4 regions of the Ruegeria sp. BG11 genome follow, and region 1 is predicted to be linked to each of the others. Evidence: riboswitches for the same ligand, from Rfam matches in the RefSeq annotation. Region 1 holds a riboswitch; each other region holds the start of a gene.
What was found. Region 1 has a riboswitch for cobalamin ahead of nrdH (glutaredoxin-like protein NrdH). Riboswitches for the same ligand answer to the same signal wherever they lie in the genome.
Positions count from the first base shown of each region.

Region 2: linked by a shared signal. The riboswitch ahead of ACR0JF_RS06310 (DUF1636 family protein) and the one ahead of nrdH (glutaredoxin-like protein NrdH) in region 1 are both predicted to bind cobalamin.
Region 3: linked by a shared signal. The riboswitch ahead of ACR0JF_RS09715 (DUF4198 domain-containing protein) and the one ahead of nrdH (glutaredoxin-like protein NrdH) in region 1 are both predicted to bind cobalamin.
Region 4: linked by a shared signal. The riboswitch ahead of ACR0JF_RS14730 (hypothetical protein) and the one ahead of nrdH (glutaredoxin-like protein NrdH) in region 1 are both predicted to bind cobalamin.

Region 1 covers NZ_JBQFTH010000010.1:29,930-34,078, reverse strand. Annotated here, with positions in the region: gene nrdE (class 1b ribonucleoside-diphosphate reductase subunit alpha) at 1-1,730, opposite strand, end outside; gene nrdI (class Ib ribonucleoside-diphosphate reductase assembly flavoprotein NrdI) at 1,712-2,125, opposite strand; gene nrdH (glutaredoxin-like protein NrdH) at 2,141-2,362, opposite strand; cobalamin riboswitch at 2,448-2,639, opposite strand; gene ACR0JF_RS16275 (DEAD/DEAH box helicase) at 2,728-4,149, opposite strand, start outside.
Region 2 covers NZ_JBQFTH010000003.1:42,066-46,214, reverse strand. Annotated here, with positions in the region: gene ACR0JF_RS06325 (FecCD family ABC transporter permease) at 1-11, opposite strand, end outside; gene ACR0JF_RS06320 (ABC transporter substrate-binding protein) at 13-963, opposite strand; gene ACR0JF_RS06315 (ABC transporter ATP-binding protein) at 976-1,752, opposite strand; gene ACR0JF_RS06310 (DUF1636 family protein) at 1,749-2,096, opposite strand; cobalamin riboswitch at 2,203-2,407, opposite strand; gene ACR0JF_RS06305 (hypothetical protein) at 2,442-2,930, opposite strand; gene ACR0JF_RS06300 (hypothetical protein) at 2,927-3,148, opposite strand; gene ACR0JF_RS06295 (D-lyxose/D-mannose family sugar isomerase) at 3,267-3,932, opposite strand; gene ACR0JF_RS06290 (carbohydrate kinase family protein) at 3,951-4,149, opposite strand, start outside.
Region 3 covers NZ_JBQFTH010000005.1:93,580-97,728, reverse strand. Annotated here, with positions in the region: gene fabB (beta-ketoacyl-ACP synthase I) at 1-510, shown strand, start outside; gene ACR0JF_RS09730 (enoyl-ACP reductase FabI) at 516-1,307, shown strand; gene ACR0JF_RS09725 (hypothetical protein) at 1,367-1,546, shown strand; gene ACR0JF_RS09720 (FKBP-type peptidyl-prolyl cis-trans isomerase) at 1,559-1,987, opposite strand; cobalamin riboswitch at 2,237-2,438, shown strand; gene ACR0JF_RS09715 (DUF4198 domain-containing protein) at 2,567-3,352, shown strand; gene cbiM (cobalt transporter CbiM) at 3,359-3,970, shown strand; gene ACR0JF_RS09705 (Ig-like domain-containing protein) at 3,967-4,149, shown strand, end outside.
Region 4 covers NZ_JBQFTH010000008.1:200,663-204,811, forward strand. Annotated here, with positions in the region: gene ACR0JF_RS14720 (DNA polymerase III subunit gamma/tau) at 1-328, opposite strand, end outside; gene ACR0JF_RS14725 (phosphatase domain-containing protein) at 498-1,001, shown strand; gene ACR0JF_RS14730 (hypothetical protein) at 998-1,405, opposite strand; cobalamin riboswitch at 1,493-1,714, opposite strand; gene ACR0JF_RS14735 (alpha/beta fold hydrolase) at 1,874-2,731, shown strand; gene rsgA (ribosome small subunit-dependent GTPase A) at 2,775-3,803, opposite strand; RNA gene ffs (signal recognition particle sRNA small type) at 3,961-4,059, opposite strand; gene ACR0JF_RS14750 (bifunctional 2',3'-cyclic-nucleotide 2'-phosphodiesterase/3'-nucleotidase) at 4,099-4,149, opposite strand, start outside.

The DNA of each region.
Region 1 (4,149 bases):
TGAAGGTTGCGGTTATAGAGGCCGTGTTTCACCACATCTGCCTTCAATGCTGCCCAGTCGTCGCGTGTGGGCAGGGTCATGTCATCGAACAGAGCCTTCACCCGATCGCTTTCGGGAAGCCAGTCACGGGTGGTGTATTTGTCGAAGAATGTGCCCGAGGCGTAGTCGGAGGTCTCGAACCCCTTAAACGACGCCTTGCGTTCCTGCGCCAGTTCGCAGGAGGTGCGGATCGCGTGATAGGCCACGGTCGCGAAATACACGGATGTGAACTCGATACCCTCAGGCGAGCCATAGTGGATATGTTCGCGCGCGAGGAACCCGTGCAGGTTCATCTGCCCCAGACCAATCGCGTGACTTTCATCATTGCCCCGACGCACCGACGGCACCGAGTCGATTGCCGACATTTCGGACACCGCCGTCAGCGCGCGGATCGCAGCGCCAACAGTGCGGCCCAAATCACCGCCATCCATCGTCTTGGCAATATTCAGCGAGCCGAGGTTGCAGGAGATATCCGTGCCTAGATGCGCATAGCTGAGGTCATCGTTAAATTCGGACGCTTCATTGACCTGCAAAATCTCGGAACACAGGTTCGACATGTTGATCCGGCCCGCAATGGGGTTCATCCGGTTCACCGTGTCTTCGAACATCACGTAGGGGTAACCGGATTCGAACTGAATCTCGGCGATGGTCTGGAAGAATTCACGCGCATTGACCTTGGATTTACGGATGCGCTTGTCATCGACCATCTCGTGATATTTCTCGGTTACCGAGATTTCCGAGAACGGCACGCCATAGACCTTTTCTACGTCATGGGGCGAGAACAGGTACATATCAGCGTTTTTCTTCGCCAACTCGAAAGTGATGTCGGGGATCACCACGCCAAGGCTCAGCGTTTTGATACGGATTTTCTCATCGGCGTTTTCGCGTTTGGTGTCGAGGAAGCGTATGATGTCCGGGTGGTGCGCGTTCAGATACACCGCACCCGCACCTTGCCGCGCGCCAAGCTGATTGGCGTAGGAGAAGCTGTCTTCCAGCAGTTTCATCACCGGGATCACGCCGGAGGATTGGTTCTCAATGCCCTTAATCGGTGCGCCGTGCTCGCGGATGTTGGTCAGCAGCAGCGCTACACCTCCACCGCGTTTGGACAGTTGCAGGGCCGAGTTGATGCCGCGCCCGATGCTCTCCATGTTGTCCTCAAGCCGCAGCAGGAAGCATGAGATCAACTCCCCGCGTGAGGCTTTGCCCGCGTTCAGGAAGGTGGGCGTCGCAGGCTGGAAACGGCCGTCGAGGATTTCTTCCATGAAGGACAGGGCCAGTGCCTCATCGCCGCGCGCCAGCGCCAGCGCGGTCATGACGACGCGGTCTTCATAGCGTTCCAGGAACCGCTGCCCGTCACGGGTTTTCAGCGTATATGAGGTGTAATATTTGAATGCGCCCAGAAAGGTCGGGAACCGGAACTTCTTGGCATAGGCCGCATCCCAGATCTTCCGCATGAAGTTCTTGGAATACTGGTCCAGAACAGCCTCTTCATAGTAGCCCTCGGACACCAGATATCCCAGCTTTTCATCCAGCGAGTGGAAGAACACGGTGTTCTGGTTGACGTGCTGCAGGAAATACTGCCGCGCGGCCATACGGTCGGCATCGAACCGGATCTTCCCCTCACCATCGTAGAGGTTCAGCATCGCGTTCAACGCGTGATAGTCCTGCTCGTTTACGCTGCTGTCGAGCATAGGTGTCTCCCTAGTTTTTCCAGCCCGGCGCGGACGCGGGCGATGTCGGTCTCTGTTCCGGCCAGCTCAAACGTATAGAGCAGCGGTACGTTGCATTTCTGGGCGATGATGCGACCGGCCAAAGCGTAGGTCGCACCGAAATTGCGGTTGCCTGTGCCGATCACTCCAACGATCCCGGCGCGTCTGTCCGGGTCGTTCAGAAACCGGATCACCTGTTTCGGAACCGCTCCGCGCCCTTCGCCATCGGCATAGGTGGGGCTGATCAGCACGTAGGAGTGTCCGGGGTCAGGCAACGGGTCCGTTCCATTCGGAATGCGGAAAGAAGTCAGGCCCAGCCGCGAGACAAAGCGGTGGGTGTTTCCGGATTTCGATGAGAAATAGACCAGCGCCGGGATCGGCGCGGCCATGGTTCAGGCCAGTTGGGCGATCATGTCCGGGCGGAAACCCGACCAGTGATCACTGCCCGCCACAACGACAGGGGCCTGACGATAGCCCAGCTCGGTCACATGGATCATGGCGCTGTCGTCCTGGGTCAGGTCGATGACGTCATAGGTGATGCCTTTTGCATCCAGCGCGCGGGTGGTGGCGGTGCATTGTACGCATGCGGGTTTGGAATATACGGTAATGCTCATGTCGTCCTCTGTCCTTTTAATGAATGCCGAGGACGCTGCGGGCAAAATGCCCCCTGAACACGCCCCCGAACCCTCCGTTCGCGGTTCTCTTTCTTTGCTTACGGCAGGTCTCCTGGCTCGCGGATTGATGTTCGGACTGGCCTTCCCAAAAGCACGCTTTCAGTGGCGTATTCAGCCGAACTCTCCGCTTACAGTTGCGGGGGCAGCGCCGGTTTTTCACCGGTTTCCCTCTTAGCTTTCAACAGGAATCGAAAGAACCGAAGCAACACCATATTGGGGCTGGTGGCGACATGTTGTCAATATATGGTGTGGCGAAGAAAATAAATTTCTTCGCTTGCACAACCTGTCGCGGGCGCTAGGGCGGTCTACTTTTTCCGCTTGGGCATCGCGTTGCCACCCTTCATCGCAGCCGCCCGCGCGCGGTTTTTCTTGCTGCTTGGCTTGCCTCTGGGTGGAGGCGGGCCTTTCGGACGGCGCGCGGGCTTCTTTTGCTGATCGCCCGAAGGGGCCTCATCTCGTTTGGGCCGCGTTTCGGGTTTTGGCTTCTCGGCCGGTTTTCGGCGCGGTTTTGCGGGCTGAGGCTCAGCCGCGCGGGCCGGGCGTTCGGGGCGCTTCTTGCCTTTGAAGTCGCGCTTGGGACCTTTGCGGCCACCACCGGAAAGGGCGGGCGGCGCGTCCAGTTGCACCAGGGTCTTGGTACCTTCGACCGTCATCTCCGGGCCAATGGCCTTCAGGAAACCTTCAACGCTGCTTTCGCGAATCTCGATATAGCTTTCGGTGTCGGCAATGCGGATCGCGCCGATATCGTCTTTGGTGATCTTGCCCGCCTTGCACAACATGGGCAGCAGATAGCGCGGCGATGCGTTCTCGTTGTGTCCCTCCGACAGCGAAAACCACACGCTCGGTCCTAAAGGCACGTTCGGCTTTGGCGCGGTATCTTGTGCGTCGCTCAGCTCCTCCGGGGCGGAATGCTTGCGCCCGTATTGACGCAGATAGGCCGCCGCGAGTTGCTGCGGTGAAAAGCGCGAGACCAGATCATCAACCAGTGCGCTTTCGCCCTCGGTGACATCCACGGTCCAGTCGTCCGAGCTGAACATCCGCTGCATGTCCTGCGCCTGAACCTCATCGGCCGAGGGTGCAGACCCCCAATCGGCTGTCAGCTTGGCGAATTTCAGCAGGCGTTGCGCCTTTTTGAACGATGCAGGCGGTATGACCAGCGCGCTGACGCCTTTCCGCCCGGCGCGTCCGGTTCGGCCCGAGCGGTGCAGCAGCGTTTCATGGCTGTTCGGCAGTTCCGCATGGATCACCAGATCAAGATTCGGCAGGTCGATGCCGCGCGCGGCCACATCGGTCGCCACACAGACCCGGGCGCGTCCGTCGCGCATGGCTTGCAACGCGTTCGAACGTTCGCTCTGCGTCAGCTCTCCGGACAGGGCCACGACCGAGAATCCACGATTCGACAGCCGCGCCGTCAGGCGGCTGACCATGGCGCGGGTGTTGCAGAAGATGATGGCGTTGGGGGCCTCATAGAAGCGCAGCACGTTGATGATTGCATTCTCACCATCGCGCGGGGCCACATTCATCGCGCGGTATTCGATATCGGCATGTTGTGTGCGCTCGCTGACGGTGCTGACACGCTCGGCATCGCGTTGGTAGCGGGCGGCGAGGGAGGTGATGGCGCGGGGAACCGTCGCGGAAAACAGCAGCGTCTGACGCTCAGACGGGGTTTGTTCCAGAATGAACTCAAGATCTTCGCGGAAGCCCAGGTCGAGCATTTCGTCGGCTTC
Region 2 (4,149 bases), on a different contig from region 1:
GTCTTCGTCATCTCAGCTGTTACCCCGGTGCATCGCCGTTGCCATCTTCTCGATCGCTTCGATGTTTGCCGGACCCGGTGTCAGCTCTTCATAGCGCAGGCCGATCCAGCGCTCGTTTTTGACCGCATCGGTTTGCGACATCACCGGATGTTCCTGAAGGAACTTGAACGTATCCGCCGCGCCGTTGCCGGTTTGGTAGTCCAGCAGGACAAGGAATTCGGGGTTCGAGGCGGCGACAGCCTCCCACGAGGTGCGGCCCCAGCTTGTGTCCATGTCATGGGTGACGTTGACGCCGCCCGCTGCTGCGATCATCGCGTCGGGAATGGCGTATTTGCCTGCGGTAAAGGGCGCATCGGCCGGACCATCCAGCAGGAAGACACGGGGTTTTTCCAGATCGGCGGTTTTGGCCTCGATTGCGGCCAGTTGGTCTTTCCAGCCCGAGACCAGCGCGGTCGCTTTGTCTTCGACCTGCATGACGGTGCCCAGACGCAGAACGTCGTCAAACAGCAGATCCATGCTGGCTTCGGGGCGGTCTTTGTTCAGGTGGATGCAGCTTTCGGTCAGAACCAAGGTCTTGATGCCAAAGGGCTCCAGTGTGTCGGGGGTGACGTCACCGCCGGGTTTCATGCCGTAGTACCAACCGGCGAAGAACATGTCGGGTTCAACCGCGACGAGGTTCTCGACCGTCGGGTATTTCGGGGCGAGCTCGGGAATGTCGCCGCGCTGCGCGTCGAAATCGGGGCTAGTTTTATACCAGCCGGTGATGCCGGTCAGACCAACGATGCTATCCTGAAGACCCAGCGCAAACGCCATGTCGGTCATGTTCATGTCATGAACCACGATCCGCTCGGGCTTGGTGTCGAACACCAGAGGTTCACCGCAATTGTCGACGGTGATCTCTTGCGCGGCAGCGCCGCCCGCCAGTGCGCTTAGGACCGCAGCGGACAAGAGTTTCAGTTTCATCAATCTCTCCTGTTAAGATGAAAGCTTTCGTTTTCGGATGTCCAGCGCTGGGATCACGCGTCCTTCGTGCTGGAAACACAGATAGTCAACACCAAAAGTCTCGCGCACGCGGTCTGGTGTCAGAACCTCGGCGACCGGGCCGAAGGCCGTCAGTTGCGCGTTCTTCATCAGGGCGACGTGGCTGGCGAATTCGGGAATCATGACCAGATCGTGGACGATCATCACAACCGTCACACCCAACTCGGCCACCAGAGACAGCATGTGCCCTTTGGCATCCGGATCCAGGTGGTTGGTCGGTTCGTCCAAAAACAGCAGCGAGGGGTTCTGCGCCAAAGCCCGTGCGATATGGGCGCGCTGACGCTCTCCGCCGGACAGTTTTGCCATCTGTTTACCAGCCAGATGGGACAGTTCGGTGGTGTCTAATACGCGCTGCAGGTCCGTTTTAAGAGCTTCGGCGGATTTGTCGTCCCTGATCGGGATTTGTCCAAGGGCCACATAATCGCGCAGTTGCAGCCGCCCGTCGGGTATTTCCTGCTGGCCGACAACGGCAATCCGTCGGGCCCGCTCCAGCGACGACAGTTTCCGCAGGCTTTGACCCTGAATACGTACATCGCCCAGCGCCAGTTTTGCGACACCGCACAAGAGGTTGAGCAGCGTCGTCTTGCCCGCCCCGTTCGGGCCAGCAACGGCCAATATCGCGCCTTCCTCAAGCGTGAACGAGGTGTCCCGCAGCAGAACATCTCCGTTCAGGGCGTAGTATTCCAGATTTTCTGCAATCAGAAAGCTCATACCGTGTCCTCCGGTGGAAGACAGGGCATGCGCGACAGGGTTTTGGTGTAGAGCGCTAAAGGACGGGTCGAGGCGCTGGTCCAACCATCCTCGCTTTCCCGGAATTGATGGGCAAACTCGACCAAAGCGTTCAGATCGGCGGGGGTTTGAATGTCGCCAAACAGATATTGCGCCTTGCCCTTGGCCTGCATCCCGACCGTCATCGGGCGATCGCACCCGGCCATACAGTCGATCAGGCGTGTCGAGAACCCCTCGGGCAGCTGGCTATCCAGCGTTTCCTTCGCCTTATGTGCGGGGATCGGCCCATTGCAGGTGCCGCATATCAGGACAAAATGATCAGCCATGGCACGGGGCGCCAACTTGAACAAAAGTCAAGTGAAGGCAAAAGCCATGAGTTGCATCAGCACGCAGATGTGCCATCGAGCCTCCTTCCGGGACACCCCGCCCCGGGTTGGTTAAACTGTGATGGCAGGTCTCCTGACTTGCGGGTCGTTGCTTGGCCAACCTTCCCGACCTTAGGGGCCAGTGGTTCTGTGGCGTCGCTCTCCGCTTACAGTTGCGGGGGCAGTCACGGCATTGGCCCTCGGGCCGCACCGTATTCCCATTTTCATCCCTCAGGCACAGGCCGTTGGGAACCATCCAGAGCAGCTAGTCTGCTCACGCTCCTATTGTCAAGCGCCGGAATCGCGCTATCGGACCACGCGTAGGGTCGGCCTGCGCGCGCTTTGGCCCGGTCCGACGCCATTTGTCGGGAACTGGCTGGCCAGGGTCAAACCGGCCTGTATCAGATGGGCGTCCGGGTAGCCTCCGGTCAATTCGTTCAAAGCATCGCGCGCCGCCGGAGTTTCGTCGCGGCGCATGTGATGCAGCATTCGCAACAGGGCGCATTCGTCACATGTCAGCTCGTGCCGCGTCTCAAAACAAAGCGGGTCGTTGCAGGCCAGACCTATAGGGCGGGTGTGTAGCGTGGCCTTGACGATCTTGAAAACCAGATGCGCCAGAACCAGCCCCTGGTCGCGCCCCCAGCGTTCGGTTGCGACCGAAAAGGCATGTTGCCACGCCTGCGTTTTCGGCTGTGTTAAGCTTAGGACGAAGTGCCGCATGACAGGCAGCAAACCGCGTTCGAAACCGTCAAATTCGACGCGGGGCAATGTGTGGTCAAATGCTGAGGGTTTCATGCGCGTTCCCTATTGGGTTTGGGGGCTTGTGCGACCAAAGGGTGGACGTTTTGCGGAAGATTGTTTGGGTCAACCGGCGTTTCAGGACGCGGCGATGCAGCGCGGACGGGAAAGCTGTGATCGGCCTCGGTCGCCTGTCTCATCTTCGGTTTCAAAGCGCAGCCATGGCGGCTGGCAACGGCGTCCATGGCAAACAGGTCGGCGAGGGATTTTCGCATGAGGGTTATCTTTCGGTCGAAAAATGGGACCGGGCGATGATTCCAACGGAATCTGACTGGGTCAGACGTTAGCTGACAAAAACAGTCAGAAAAGGCAAGCGCGAAACTCTAAATGAAGTCAGTAGTCGGCAACCAAAAGGAAATCCGGGGCCGTGTCTTCTTCGATTGTTGCAAAGCGGGGGATCGGGTCTTCGAATACGTTGTCCGTCCGGTCGTCATTCACGGTTGAGACTTCGCCAATCAAGCAATCCCCACGTTCCGCCCAGAAGGCATGCCAGATGCCGGGCATCAAGGTCACGCTCTGACCTGGCTTCAGGCGCAGATGCTCTCCGGGCTGTATGGTGACAGGGCAGGCATCGCTGGGAACGGTGACCGGGGTATCGCGGTCGATACCGCCATCGGGGTCCGAGGCATAGATTTCCATAACCAGATCGCCGCCCCCTCGGTTGATGATGTCCTCGGCTTTGACGATATGGCGGTGCATCGGCGACAGCTGTTTGTCGCGAGAGATCAGCAGCTTTTCGGCATAGAGCATACCGCGCCCCCGGCTCAGATCGTTCACGTTGCCGTTGCGCAGGGTGAACAGGAACAACCCAAGTTCATCAAACTTGCCTTGACCGTAGTCGGTGATATCCCAACCTAGGCCATGGGCGCGGATGCTGTCGGCATCGGCGCTGCGCATTTGCTCAGGTGTCCAATCTGCGAAAGGCGGCAGGACGGCACCAAATGAACTGATGAATGCCTGGGCTTCGGTCTTGATACGGTTGATTTCGGATCGTTTCATATCGGACTCTTCGTAGGGCTATAATTCATGCGACCAGGGCGGATTTGCTCCGGCGCGCGAGACGGTTACGGCAGCCACCTCTGCACCCAAGGTCAAAGCGTCGCGTAGCGCATCCGGGGACAGTGCTTTCAAGCCGGGCTTTGCAAGTTGGCCAGCGCGTTCCAGCGAGGCCAGAACCCCGGCGTTAAACGTGTCCCCCGCGCCAACCGTATCCACA
Region 3 (4,149 bases), on a different contig from region 1:
GATCTGGACCATGCGCTGGCGCGCGGAGCCAAGATCTACGCCGAGGTGAACGGCTATGCCGCAACCTCGGACGGTCATGACATGGTGGCCCCGTCCGGTGAAGGCGGTGAGCGCGCGATGCGTCTGGCTCTTTCGACTCTGCCCGAAGGCCGCAAGGTTGGCTACATCAACGCGCACGGCACCTCGACCCCGGTCGGAGATGTGGGCGAAGTTGAAGCCGTGCGTCGCATCTTCGGCGAAGGCAACGTGCCGCCCATCTCATCCACCAAGTCGATGACCGGGCACGCACAAGGCGCGGCCGGAGCGCTTGAGGCGATCTTCTGCCTGCTCATGCTGGACAATGATTTCATAACACCGTCGATCAATGTCGACACACTAGCCGAAGGCATCCAGCCCGGTGAAATTGCAACTCAAGTGGTTGAAAATGCAGGTTTGGATTCGGTCATGACCAACAGCTTCGGCTTTGGCGGCACAAACGGATCCATGATCCTGTCAAAGTATAACGGGTGAACGAGATGTCGGAAGTTCTAAAAAGGAAACGCGGCCTTATCATGGGTGTCGCCAATGACCGGTCGATTGCCTGGGGTATCTCGAAAGCGATGCATGAAGCAGGGGCTGAACTGGCCTTCACCTATCAGGGCGATGCGTTCGGGAAGCGTCTGCAGCCATTGGCCGAAAGCCTCGGCAGCGACTTCATGGTGGATGCGGATGTCACCGATGACGCCTCGCTGGACCGCGCCTTTGGCGAGTTGGGCGAACGCTGGCCAACCATCGACTTTGTCGTTCACGCGATTGCCTATTCGGACAAGAACGAGCTGACAGGCCGGTTTCTGAACACCACAAGGGCCAATTTCAAGCACTCGATGGATGTGTCGGCCTACTCTTTCATCGAGGTCGCCCGTCGCGCCTATCCGCTGATGAAGGACAATGGCGGCTCACTACTGACGCTGACCTACCAAGGCTCGAATCGTGTGGTTCCGAATTACAACGTCATGGGCGTTGCCAAAGCCGCGCTGGAATCGGCAACACGGTATCTGGCCAACGATCTCGGCCCAGAGGGCATCCGCGTGAACGCGATTTCGCCCGGTCCGATGAAGACCCTGGCCGGGGCTGCAATTGGCGGTGCGCGCAAGACCTACAAGTTCTGCGACCAGAATGCGCCGATGCGCTCGAACGCTACGCTAGAGGCCGTTGGCGGCACAGCGGTTTACCTGACCTCGGATGCGGGGGCTTGCACCTCGGGCGAGATCATCAGAGTGGATGGCGGTTTCCACGTGCTTGGAATGCCACAGCCGGATTTCATGTGACCATATCTTTCCCAGACGCCGCCAAGATTTGACCATCTTTCGGCGTCAGGGATATGGGCATGAGCAAAACTGACCAGATCCTTGCCAGCAATACGCGTGGCACCCAGACCAAACGGAAGACGGGGTTCCTAAGCCCCCGCGCCCGTGTTCTGCTTTTGACGCTGACCACATTGCTGGTGTTGTTCGTGTTCTTCACGCAACCGCAGGTCCGTGCAGCGCTTGACGGGCTTTGGGGCTAAGACCTCAAGCCTTCAGTTCACCGAGACAACCTCAATATCGAAGATCAGGTCCTGCCCGGCCAGTGGGTGATTGGCGTCCAGCGTCACCGTGGCCTCGTTCGCCTCGACAACCGTTACCGGCAGCGCCTGACCATCGGGGGTCTGCATCTGCAACTGGGTTCCCGGCTCTAGTGGGATATCATCCGGAATACCCTCACGCGGGATGTCCTGCCGCATCGCCGGGTTGATCGGGCCATAGGCGTCGACACAGGCAATCTCGACCCGCTTCTTGTCACCAACCGCCAGTCCTGGCATCGCACTGTCCAGGCCGGGTATGATCTGGCCCGAACCAACAACGAACTCTAACGGATCGCGCCCGTCTGAGCTGTCAAACACGGTCTCGTCCAGCAGCGTGCCGGTATAGTGGATGCGAACTGTGTCGCCTTGTTTGATCTCAGACATTGGGCCTCCGGGGCTTGTGGGGAATAGGGCGCCGAACACAAGCGCGCTACGCCGGAGTCTGACGCGGCGCAAGATGCATGCATCTGATTCTGATGTCCAGATTGCGGTGCAGGCTTGCGCGTCCTCTTGTCGTCGCTTACACGCGCGCCTTCAATACCGAGCGGGCAGAACAGGAACATCCGATCCTATCGACAAGATGTTATCGCTACAGTCTTAAATAGAGATTGACCGGTGATGGGAATCTCTGCCATCAGCATCCTCATGTCCGGTTCCGGGTTCGCCCGGAGAAAAGGGAATGCGGTGCGGGGAATTCTGATCCACCCAATGCCGCAACTGCCCCCGCAACTGTAGGCGGTGAGCAGGGCTGATGCGCCACTGGGTTCCACCCGGGAAGGCCAGCCCGTTGCTTTGACCCGCAAGTCAGGAGACCTGCCGGACATGCACCCTCGGAAGGGGTGTGTCACCGATGCCGGGGTGTGCATTGGGCCGATGCCCTTATTTTGGGTAAATGGCTCCGTTTGTCCCGATATCAAGCAAGAAACGTGCCGGGGTTGGCACGAAGGACGAAGGAAACACTTTGTGAAGAAGCTGTTTTGCACGGCTGCTGCCGCGCTGGCGATTCCAGCGATGGCGCACGCACATTTTCTGCTGGAATACACCACCGACACGCTGATCGAGGCGCCGGGCGACGTGCCGGTCAAGCTGATCTTCTGGCACCCGTTTGAAAACGGCCATGTCATGGATCTGGAAAAGCCGCAGGAATTCTACGTGATCCACAATGGCGAAAAGACCGACCTGCTGGACACGCTGGAGCCCATCCGGTTTTCGAGCCCCGAGAACGAAGGCGCGGCCTTTCAAGGTTCTGTCCCGGTTAAGCGTTCGGGCGACTACGTGATGGTCACTGTGCCTGAGCCCTATTACGAAGAGGCCGAGGATATCTATATCCAGCAGATCACCAAAGCGTTCCTGAACCGCAACGAACTGCCGACCGACTGGATGAACCCTGCAGGTCTGGCGACCGAGATCGTACCGCTGAACAAGCCCTACAACATCATCGCAGGCTCGACCTTCACCGGTCAGGTTCTGGCAAACGGCGAACCGGTTGCCGGCGCTGAGATCGAGATCGAATACATGGCGGCCAAGCCCAGCTTCGACAGCCAAGCCTCCTCCGAACCCACCGTTTCGCCGATGCCCGGTGGCGCCGTGGTGGCCATTTCCGACGCCAACGGCTATTTCTCCTTCGGTGTCCCGAAAGCTGGTTACTGGGGCTTTGCCGCCCTGGGCGCTGGTCCTGAAACCGAACATGAAGGCAAAGAGCTGAGCCAGGACGCGGTGATCTGGATCCGCGCCTGGGACATGGAGTAACCACAGATGCACATCGTCGACGGAGCCCTATCCAACCCGGTCGTCATCGGCGGAGCCGTTGCCGCCGCTGGTGGGGTCGCAATGGGCCTCAGGTCGCTGGATCTGGACCGCATCCCCACAGCAGGGGTGCTGGCGGCCAGTTTCTTCGTGGCCTCTCTGATCCACGTGCCGATCGGCCCGTCGTCGGTGCATCTGATCCTCAACGGTCTGGCCGGGCTTCTGCTCGGCTGGGCCGCCTTCCCGGCCCTGTTTGTGGGTCTGCTCCTGCAGGCAGTCTTTTTCGGCTTCGGCGGGCTTACGGTGCTGGGGATCAATACGCTTAACATCGCCTTTCCGGCCGTTCTGGCGGGGCTGCTGTTCCGCCCCCTGATCGGGCGCGGTTCGCCGGTCCATGGAGCGATTTGGGGTGGCATAGGTGGTGCCTTTGCCATTGCAGCCACGACCGTCATGGTGGGCATTTCATTGGCCCTTTCAGGGGACGAATTCCTCCCTGCCGCCAAGCTGGTCTTCTTTGCCCACATCCCGGTTATGATAGTCGAGGCCGTCCTGACCGGATTTGCCGTTCTTCTCGCGCGAAAAGTCAAACCTGAACTGTTCCTGACAAGGCCCGCCACATGAGAAAGATTGCGCTCATCCTGGCCCTATGCGCGGCCCCTCTGCCCGCGCTGGCCCATAAGGTGATTGCCGGAGTCTTTGCGTCCGGCGATGCGATCGAAGGGGAAATCGGCTTCTCCAACGGCACCATGGCGACCGATACCGAGGTCGTCGTGACCGATCCAAACGGGGTCGAGCTGGGC
Region 4 (4,149 bases), on a different contig from region 1:
TGCGACTGGCGGCGTCCATCTCAATCACGTCGACATGGCGACCTTCCATGATGGCGACGCAGTGTTCACATTGGCCGCAAGGCTCGGTCGTGGGTCCGCCATTTCCGTCCGGTCCGATACAGTTCATGCCTTTCGCAATGATCCGTGCGGTCGTGGTTTTGCCGGTTCCGCGAATGCCTGTCATGACAAAGGCTTGCGCGATGCGATCCGCTTCAAATGCGTTTTTGAGCGTGCGGACCATCGCATCCTGACCCACCAGATCGGCAAAGGTTTCCGGGCGATATTTGCGGGCGAGAACCTGATAGGCGGGGCTGTCTGAGTCGGTCATGTCTGCTCTGGCGGATTCGGAACGTCACTGCAGCGTAGAGGCCCGCGCCGCCCGCGTCCACATGAGTTGAAGAACGATTTTGTTTTGGAAACTGGCGCGTCAGGGGTACACTCTTCAGATTGTGAATCAAGCCTAAAGTCAGGATCAACGCTTCCGGGGGGATGCTGTCATGACGAATTTGGTCATTCATGCTTTGCAAGTGGGCGGGGGCACACTTGCCCTAACGTCGATGCCGGGAAAGGGCGGCGACTATGCAGGCGACCTTGAAACGATTGGAGATTGGAGGCCGGGCCTCGTGCTGTCGATGACAACCGAGGCCGAGCTGGTCCAGTTTGGAGCCCGCGATTTTGGCCGCGACGTTCAGGGGCGCGCCAGCCGCTGGGTGCATCTGCCGATTCAGGATTTCGGCGTGCCACCGTCAGAGGTTGATGCGCAATGGCCCGATGTTAGTGCCGCGGCGCGGCAGGCTTTGTCTGGCGGAGGGCGCGTGCTTGTCCATTGTCAGGGCGGATGTGGTCGCTCTGGCATGGTGGTGCTGAGGTTGATGATCGAATGCGGCGAGGCTCCAACCCAAGCGCTGGATCGGTTGCGCAAGCTACGCCCCTGCGCGGTCGAAACCGATGCACAGAAGCACTGGGCCACCTTGCCCGCCCGAGCTTTGGCAGACTCCTAAGCCGACAGTTGCAGTTCCGCCGGGGTCGTTTTGCGCGGCGCAATCACTGATGCCTCGAGCATGGCGCAGGGCAGGGATGTCATCGCTGCGCTAGGCAGGCTGCTCGTGTCGGTACCGAACATCAAATCGGCATAGCGATCGAGGGTCTCGCTGTCGGCCTTAGGATCCGCTCCGCAATAGACCCGCACCCGAGATTGGCTGGCCCGAAACCGGGCGTGGCAGCCGTCCGAGCAATGGGTCAGGTCACTGCTGCCTTCGATTTCAAAGTCCGATGTGGTCGCCGGACCAGCTTGGTCCAGTGCGTCAACCATTGAACGCGCCAGCCGCGCCAGCGCCGGGCAAGTCTTGCCGGTATGTTGGCAGATAGTTGCCGAGAACCTATGTGTCTTCGTCTTCCAGATCATCCTGCGCCCTCCGCGCGGTGGACAGGGGCTGGGATCAGGTGGGGCAGATAGGGTCTGTCACGGCCTGCCCGGACACCCCGCCCGAGTTTGGGTTATGTTGACGATGGCAGGTCTCCTGACTTGCGGGTCATCGCTTTGCCGACCTTCCCGGCCTTTCGGCCAGTGGCTCTTCGACATCGCTCACCGCTTACAGTTGCGGGGGCAGTCGCGGATTTGGTTCGTCCCGAGTAAGTCGGGGAAAACCGCACCGTGTTCCCTTTTCATCCCGACCTCTTGTGAAAGCCGGGAACCATCACACCATCGCTAGCGTTCAAAACCATTCTGAGTCAAGTTGAACTTTCTGCGCTGCGGAAAGACGATCCGCAAAGTGGACGCGTGGTCAAGCGGGATCGCAGTTGACTTGCATGGGCTGTCTGGGGTCAAGTTGCAATGTGAACTCATCAGTTCAGTTTTCCACCGAGGATGCCCATGTTGGATGCAAACCAAACAGTGCTGATCGAAGATGTTCAGATCCCGGTGGGGGATGGTGCCCTGTCCGGGTGGATCTACCGGCCCGTGGCGCAGCCCGAAACCGTAGTGGTGGTCAACAGCGCGACAGGGGTTCCGCGAGACTACTACAAGCATTTCGCACAATGGTTGGCCTCGGATCGTGATATCGCCTGTCTGATCTACGACTACCGGGAATTCGGGCATTCGAAATCGGGCCCACAGCGTCGGTCGAAGATTTCGATGGCCGATTGGGCGTTGCAGGACATGCCCGCCGCGCGGGCCGAGATGCGCCGACGGTTCCCGCTGTCGCAGCAATGGTCAGTTGGTCATTCGCTTGGAGGGATGCTGGGGCCAGTGCAGCCGGATATCGACAAGATTGATCGCATGATCTGCGTCTGTTCTGGCCTTGTGAAGTTGGGCGATCATCCTTGGCCGTACCGCGCTCTGGCCGGGTTGTTCTGGTATGGGCATGTGCCTCTGGTCGTGAGCGGCCTGGGGTATTTGCCGGGCAAGGCACTTGGGTTTGGAACAGACCTACCGCCTAAGGTCTATTGGCAATGGCGCAAATGGTGCACCGCGCCGCAAAGCTATCTGCCCGAGATCGGAGACACACTGCCGCAAGCTACGTGGCAGGATGCTGACGTTCCCGTCGACCTTTTTGCCTTCACAGATGATGAGATGGTCCCAGAAGCTGCCGTTTGGCGGTTGGCCGAGCTTTATGGTCCAAAAGCACGCCGTCACCTGTTGTCACCGGAAGAGTTTGGTGTTCGGGAGATCGGCCATATCGGTGTGTTTGCCCGCCGAAATGCGGTGCTCTGGCCACGATTGATCGCTTGATGGGGGGCGCCGGCGGACCGACGCCCCTTTTTCAGCCCGTGTTTCAATCGCCGCGCCGCGCGGATTTTCCGTGCATCGCAGATCGGACCATCTTGCCGAAAGCCTTGTCGCGTGCCCGCGCCTCGGCCACGGTCTCAGAGTTGCGCTGATCCTCGCGCCTCAGCTTGCGCCAGCGTTCCAACCGATCTGCATCCAGTGTGCCTGCTTCAATCGCCGCCTGCACAGCGCAACCGGGCTCGGCCTCATGCTGGCAATCCGAGAACCGGCAGGTTTGGGCCAGCTCCAGAATGTCCGAGAACACTTCGTCCACCCCGTCCTGCGCGTCGAGCAGGCGCAGGGCGCGCATGCCGGGGGTGTCGACCAGCCAACCGCCATTTTGCATCGGATGTAAGGCGCGAGACGTCGTGGTGTGGCGGCCGCGGGCGTCATCCTCGCGGATTGTGGCTGTTGCCTGATCCTGCCCGGTCATTCCGTTGGCGAGCGTTGTTTTGCCAACCCCGGATGACCCGACCAAAGCCGCTGTCTGACTCGCCGGACACCATGCCAGAACCTGCTGCAGGTCTAACGCTTCATGCGCGTTGACCGTCAGGACTGTCAAAAACGGTGCCAGCGCTTCGGCCTGCTTGGCGTAGGCTGCGGGGTCCGAGCAGCTATCTGCTTTGGTCAGGACCACGACAGGATAGCAGCCCGCCTGATGCGCCAGTGCCAGATACCGTTCGAGCCGGGGCACATTGAAATCCGCATTGCACGAGCTGACGATGAACAGCACGTCAACATTGGCTGCGATCAGTTGCGCCTCGGCTCCGGTTCCGGCAGCACGGCGTTGCAACAGGCTGCGCCGGTCAAGCAGATGCTGAACGCGATTCTTGTCATCGGCCAGCACCCAATCGCCAACCGTAAAATCGCCAGTGGAATGACCAGGGGCAAACAGAGATGTTTCACCAGTCTCGTTCATCCCGACCAGGCGGTCCCGGTGAACACCGGTGATACGAAAAGGCGTGAGTTGCGCGTGCGCCGCGTGCTGTGCAGCGAAGTGAGAGGACCATCCCAGGTCCGAAAGATTAAAAGACATTGGTTTGCCTGTGTTCAGATATAGCAATCCCATCGGATGGCCGATGCGCATCCGTTGGCGATGTGTTCAGGCAATCGGAGAGTTGGGTTTAGAACCGATCTGCCCGAAGGGTGTTTGCTACAATCATAAAGCCCTCCTGCGGCTGATGGTTTCTATAAAGTGAGAGGTTGGACATCGACCCAAGCGGGGCTCGTTGTGGCTGCTTCCTTCCGGACCTGACCAGGTTGGCGAGGCGCTCGCCCGCGCCAACCTCTCAACGCCTGATATAGGGAAGGGATGTGAAAATGACAACCCGTCACAAGGTCAGTCGTATCCTTTCAAAGCCCTCGGTATCAGGCCCCAGCAA